One region of the Bacillus sp. PK6-16 genome, then DNA from elsewhere that is predicted to be linked to it. Evidence: riboswitches for the same ligand, from Rfam matches in the RefSeq annotation. Region 1 holds a riboswitch; the other holds the start of a gene.
The links. Region 1 has a riboswitch for cyclic di-AMP ahead of M1D66_RS23420 (hypothetical protein). Riboswitches for the same ligand answer to the same signal wherever they lie in the genome.

Region 1 (3,376 bases):
AAAAGCTTTTTCTAAATAAACCCCCGTTGGCTTTGCTACTAAAATAAACAAGAGCATTGTAATAATGACTGCAACCCAAATCATAATGAATGATTCCCCCTAATTAAAACTTCTCTGGATTTAATAATGCATACACTAAATACACTGTAATTGCTGCGACAATAACCGATAAGACAATCATCATGATTGCTTTCCTTCTTTCACAACTTTATCTGACCAACTTGCAAGACTTGCCATTGATGCAACTAATAAAATAAAAATCCCGACCATTACAACATCTAACATAGCTATCCCTCGCTTTGTTTTTGTTAAAATTTACCATTTAAATATTAAAAAAGAACACTGAGCTCTACTCAGTGTTCAAAAAATGAACAACAAAAAGTAAACCTCCTCTCTAAACGCTTACGAGGTTAGCTGTCGGATTCGGGCCTAAAGAGTAGCCCTACTTTCAAAACTGAAAGATTCACCCCAAGTGACGATGCACAAAATTGGTTCCCCCGCTCCATTTCTGGAACTCAGCGATTTTAGGTTTTTTTGGAAATTTTATGAATGATTTATGAGAGTAAATATACTCCTCTATATTTCACTTGTAAAGGAGTAAATTACTGAAAATAATAATATTTATATTCATTTAAACGCTTACATTGAAGGTTATTACTATTATTTCATCTATTTTCTTTATTTCTCTTCTCTTTTCTTAAAAATGACCTTTTAAATATGAAATAAAAAGAGCGAATGACATGAAGTGCATAGCTTGTTGCACTCAGCATTCGCTCTTTTTTATTCAACCTTTATTCTCCTCGTAAAAATGCACGTAAATTTCTCCCGCGAATATAAACTTGTGTCAATTCTGCATGTAGCTGCTCATACTCGGTAATATCTACCTCTAAATACAAAGCATCTTTTGATGGTAATATAATATACGGCCCTGGAAAAAGGGGATCGATCTGAACCAATTCTTGAACTCGCTCTACCGATACTGCCCAACGATTTGCTATATCTCCAAGTAATAGTACCTTCATCATTTCTTCCCCCACCCTATTCAAAAAATAAAAAAGAAATATTATCACAATTTGTAAACACGACAAACTTAGCTCCAATTGTTTCATAGAGCCTCGCTGGATATCGTTTATTCCTTGTAACAACAGTAATAGGTGCTTGAAAAGAAAAGCGAATGTGTTCTGTTAAAAAACTAACGATTGGAAGCTCATCCCCTAGTAAAATCACCTTCTTAATACACTCACAAATACTAGTAAAGTCCTGCTCCTTACTGCAGCTATAAGTCCAATCAAACCCACAATTCCTAACTTCAGCCGCTATCTCTTCATTTGCTGTAAAAATAATTAACTCATGTTGAAATGATACTAAATCTCTTAAACTATTTACCTTACTTTCTTCTCCAACACAAATAAGTGTTAGTTCCATGTACCTCATCCTCCTTAGTATAAAAGAAATCAAACATAGATTGATATTCCCCTATACTAATCAGATCGATGAAGTGATGTATCCATCATGGCACCGTCCTCTCTCAAGACGCTTACGAAGTTAGCTGTCGGATTCGGACTTTGAGAGTAGCCCTACTTTCAAACTTGAAAGATTCACCCCTAGTGACACTGCACAAATTGGTTCCTCCGCTCCATATAATTGGACTCAGCGTTTACAAAAAAATGTATTCTGGCTGATATATTACTCCTGTATTTTGAAAAAGTAAACAGAAAAAAAGCCAGTTATAAAACTGGCTTTTCACTTATCTATCACGCGTTCTATTCACTTTATACGCAAAATGATTCGTCGGTCCATGACCACTACCAATATTCAATGGCTCTTCAATTGCTATACTAATAAATCGTTTTGCTTCTTGAACAGCATCTTCAATTGAGTATCCTTTCGCAAGTCCTGCTGTAACCGCTGAAGCAAATGTACACCCACTTCCATGCGTTTGCTTTGAAGGAATTCGCTCGCTTCTAAACTCAATAAATTTTTCTCCATCAAAGAGGAAATCAATTACTTCATTCCCTTGATATTCTGCATGTCCGCCCTTCATAAGCACATATTTAGCACCTAATTCATGCAATATTTTTGCAGCTACCTTACTATCTTCAACATTATGAATCTCCATCCCAGTTAACACTTCTGCTTCTGGGACATTCGGTGTTATAACAGTTGCTACTGGTAATAAATATTCTTTTAATGCTTGAACTGCTTCTTGCTGTAATAATGATGCACCGCCTTTTGCAATCATAACGGGATCTAGCACAATATTATTCCAGCCAAACTTTTTAATTTGTTCTGCAACAATTTGAATTATTTCACTACTAAATAACATTCCTAGTTTCACTGCATCTGGTGTTACATCCGTACCAATTGAATTCAGCTGTTCTGTAATACCTTCTAATGGAACAGGATATACCCCTTGAACGCCAAGCGTGTTTTGAGCAGTAATTGCCGTAATAGCCGTCATTCCGTATACACCAAGCTCTTGGAATGTTTTTAAATCTGCCTGAATTCCAGCACCGCCGCCGCTATCAGACCCTGCAATTGTTAAAGCTTTATTCACTTTCATCCCACTCATCCTTTTCTATCCAAAATAGCGATGATAAATCGTTTTTGCTTCGCTTATATCTTTCGTTCCATGTACGAGCACACGGCCATCTTTAAAGGCTACTAACCTCTTGTCTTCAACAGAAAATGATAGTAAATATGGATTTATATTTAAATCATTTACACGACCTTCCAACAACTCTTTATATTGTTCAAAATTCATTTCATCTTTATGAGGTGGTCTAATTTGAACTGTATTTCGCCCGCATAAAACTGCTGTTTTTGATGTGTTTTCTTTATTTAAATACGGATATAATGCATTCTCTCCGCATGAAGGACAATTATGCTGGCGAAGTTTTTGTACATTCATACATGAATACTCATTCTTCCACATATCAAACGATACCAGCCCATCTCGAAGTGATTCGTAATCTTCTACTAACAGTTTAAGAGCTTCTGTTACTTGATGAGAAACGACAAGAGATACAGCAGGTGATATAATACCCACTGTATCACATGTTGCCCCGCCAAGCGGAATCGACTGTAATAAACATGATAAACATGGTGTTTTACTAGGAAGGATTGTGTAAGAAAGACCGTAACTACCTACACATGCACCGTAAATCCATGGAATAGAATATTTTTGTGATATATCATTTACAATAAAGCGCGTTTCGAAATTATCAGTCGCATCAATAATTACATCAACATTTATAACAAGTTCTTCTAGCTCTTCAGCTGTTACATCTTGAACGAGAGCTTCTATTGTTACATCACTATTAATCTCTTCTAAACGTTTTTTAGCCGCTATAGCTTTTGGAAGATTATTCTTTAC
Region 2 (3,376 bases), 1.1 Mb from region 1:
ATCTACATATCACAACAGAAAACACTACTTTCAAATAACCAATTAAATTATATTGGTATAATTTTTAAGCCCATATGCAATTATGCATAGCATATACACAAAAAGGATAGCTTCATTTTCACAAAGCTATCCTTAAAAATCTTCTTATTTTTTCAAATGATATGGAACTGTCGTAATAACAACATTTCTTTTATAAAGTAAATACGCACGTATGAGTAAACTGGATTGATTATGAAGAATGTTATGCCAACCTTTTTTTGGAATAAACTGTGGTATAACGACCGTAACACGGTAATTCGATTCACTCGCCTTATATTGCACTGTATCGATAAACTTCGTTAGCGGCTGAATAATACTTCTATAATGAGAATGTAATGTAACAAGCCTTACTTCAGGTTGCCACTTCTTCCATTTCTCTTCAAATTTCTTTTCCTCTTCTCTGTCAAAAGCAACATATACTGCGATAACTTGATCTGCCGAAAGGGATTTCGCATAGTTCAATGAATTTTCTACTACATGGGTCATACCTGCTACAGGAACGACAATTACATTCCCCTCAATTGGAATAAGAGGTTCGCAAGTTTTTAAACTTAATTGATCACCCACTGCATCATAATGCTTCTTAATTCGATGGAATAAGAAGATAATAACTGGTAAGAAAATAAGAATCGACCAAACTTGTGCAAATTTAGTTAAAAAGAACATGCTCATTACGATAAAACTAATAACTGCACCAATTAAATTAACCGTTAATCTTAAAGCCCATCCTTCAGGCTTTTCGCGAAGCCATTTTAATACCATCCCTGTTTGAGAAAGTGTAAATGGAATAAATACACCTACTGCATATAGTGGAATTAAATGTTCTGTTTGTCCTTGGAAAGCTACAATTAAAATAATCGAAGCAACTCCAAGTATAATAATACCGTTTGAGTAACCTAGACGGTCTCCTCTAATCGTAAACATTCTCGGTATGAATTTATCTTTTGCAAGGTTAACCGCTAATAAAGGAAATGCAGAATAACCTGTATTAGCAGCGAGAATTAATATTAAAGCTGTTGTACCTTGTATGAAATAGTACATGAAATTACGTCCAAATGTTTGTTCAGCAATTTGAGAAACAACTGTTACTTCTTTACTCGGAGTCACTCCGTAATAATAAGCTAAAAATACAATTCCTGAAAATAACACAGCAAGTAATGCACCCATTGCAAGCAATGTTTTTGCAGCATTGTTTGGCGCAGGATCTTTAAAGTTCGGAATTGCATTTGAAATTGCTTCAACACCTGTTAAAGCAGAACTACCTGATGCAAATGCTCTTAGTAATAAAAATAAACTAATCCCTGCAACTGGTGTACCAATCGGCGCATGTAAAGTGGGTGAAACATGACCAGTTAAAATATTATATATGCCCACACCAATTAATATAAATAGTGCTAAAACGAATAAATAAACAGGATATGCTAAAACGGAAGCTGATTCCGTTACTCCCCTTAAATTTAATATCGTAATTAATATAACAAATATAACCGCAATAATTACGTTGTGTGCATGTAAGCTAGGAAACGCAGACGTAATTGCATCTGTACCAGCGGACACACTTACCGCAACAGTTAAAATATAGTCAACTAATAAAGATCCTCCAGCAATTAAGCCTGGATTCATCCCTAAATTTTCTTTTGATACAACATACGCTCCCCCGCCATGCGGATAAGCAAAAATAATTTGACGATAAGATAAAATAAGGGCTGTCAATAATACTAATACCCCAACAGCGATCGGAATGGAATACCAATAAGCGATCGCTCCAACACCTGCTAAAGCAATTAAAATTTGCTCTGGACCGTAAGCAACTGATGACAATGCGTCAGAAGATAAAATAGCTAAAGCTTTCGTTTTATTAAGCTTTTGTTCTCCAAGCTCCGTTGATTTTAACGGTCTTCCAATTAAAAATCTTTTAATAGATGAAACCAATGCTGTCCACTCTCCAATAATTTTGTACGAACTTTTCTGCTTGTTACAGCCAGTAAACTATTTCCTCAGAAAACAAAAAATGTCTACAAGCCATAGCGAAATAGACTTGTAGACATTATTTTTTTTGTCGCACAAGCTCCACCTTCCTTCTCAATATAACGCTTACGAGGTTAGCTGTCGGATTCGGGCCTATGAGTAGCCCTACCTTTTTTAAGGATTCACCCCATCGGATTATGTACTAATCCGTAAAAACGGGTCCCCCGTACCATGCGGTTTCAGCGATTTAGAAAATTGAAACTGTGGATTATAATACTCCTTTATTTTCAAAAAGTAAACAAAAATTTTCAATAAGAAAAAAATTAAAATGATTGTGCATAATCCACTGAGAAATATACATAATGAATACTAAAAAATCCGCAAAGGAGACCCATATGTCTAAAGAAAAGAAGCCTATTTTTTCCGATTCATATTTAGATGCAGTAGCAAATGAAATTAATCAGTTATATGGTAAACGTGAACAGGAAATAAATTTGACAGATAGAACGAAAAGAAATAAATAATTTGTCATACAAAAAAATAAAAAAGATAGCAATACACTTATATATTGCTATCTTTTTTATTTTTTCATACATCTAATTCTATTACAGATCTGTTAAAGGTCATCTCTTCATACACCTTTAAATTTTGATATATAGTGCCTAATAATGGTGCCGCTATAGAAAATTTCTCTGCTACATCCAGTAAATATCCTTGCAAGTGCTTCCCTTCAATAAACGAACCCTTCTCCATATCACGTTGCATCGATGACTTCATATCATACGAAATTTTATCAATTGTTTTCATATGTTCCTCGGCAATATTTTCCTTTACGGGAGCTCCTAATACTCTCATGATTTGTACAGATTCCTCAAATACATTACGGATAAAATCACGGCCGCCTTCACTTTCACGGATTGGTCCAATTGGTGCACGCATTAACGTTGTCACACCGGACATTACAGTAATAAATAAATATTTATGCCACATATCTTGCGTAATATTTTCACTTAAAACAAAACTAGATTTCGTACCTGCAAATGCTTTAGAAATATGCTTTACTCTCTCTGAATTTTGAGACTTAATTTCTCCAAACACAAGTCTGTTGGCAGCGCTAGTTTGTACAATTTCTCCTTGATCGTTTAACGTCGTCTCGATAAAGCATAAACCGCCAATTACTTTTTCTTCGCCGAATTCTTTTTGTAATAGCGATAAATGAGCGATACCATTTAACAATGGAATGATTACAGTATTTTCGCCAACAAACGGCTTCAAATCTTGAATTGCCTCGTTTAAGTGATACGCTTTTGTTGAAAATAAAATGACATCAAATGGAGAAGTTCTCTCTTCTTTCGTTATTAATTTCGGT

Region 2: linked by a shared signal. The riboswitch ahead of M1D66_RS17835 (APC family permease) and the one ahead of M1D66_RS23420 (hypothetical protein) in region 1 are both predicted to bind cyclic di-AMP.

Annotation. Positions count from the first base shown of each region.
Region 1 covers NZ_CP096511.1:4,555,314-4,558,689, forward strand. The annotation lists gene kdpA (potassium-transporting ATPase subunit KdpA) at 1-84, opposite strand, end outside; gene kdpF (K(+)-transporting ATPase subunit F) at 104-184, opposite strand; gene M1D66_RS23405 (SipW-dependent-type signal peptide-containing protein) at 181-285, opposite strand; cyclic di-AMP (ydaO/yuaA leader) riboswitch at 386-531, opposite strand; gene M1D66_RS23410 (hypothetical protein) at 666-788, opposite strand; gene M1D66_RS23415 (hypothetical protein) at 792-1,025, opposite strand; gene M1D66_RS23420 (hypothetical protein) at 1,039-1,425, opposite strand; cyclic di-AMP (ydaO/yuaA leader) riboswitch at 1,519-1,666, opposite strand; gene thiD (bifunctional hydroxymethylpyrimidine kinase/phosphomethylpyrimidine kinase) at 1,748-2,563, opposite strand; gene M1D66_RS23430 (thiazole biosynthesis adenylyltransferase ThiF) at 2,579-3,376, opposite strand, start outside.
Region 2 covers NZ_CP096511.1:3,499,259-3,502,634, forward strand. The annotation lists gene M1D66_RS17835 (APC family permease) at 145-1,971, opposite strand; cyclic di-AMP (ydaO/yuaA leader) riboswitch at 2,116-2,262, opposite strand; gene M1D66_RS17840 (hypothetical protein) at 2,403-2,531, shown strand; gene panE (2-dehydropantoate 2-reductase) at 2,596-3,376, opposite strand, start outside.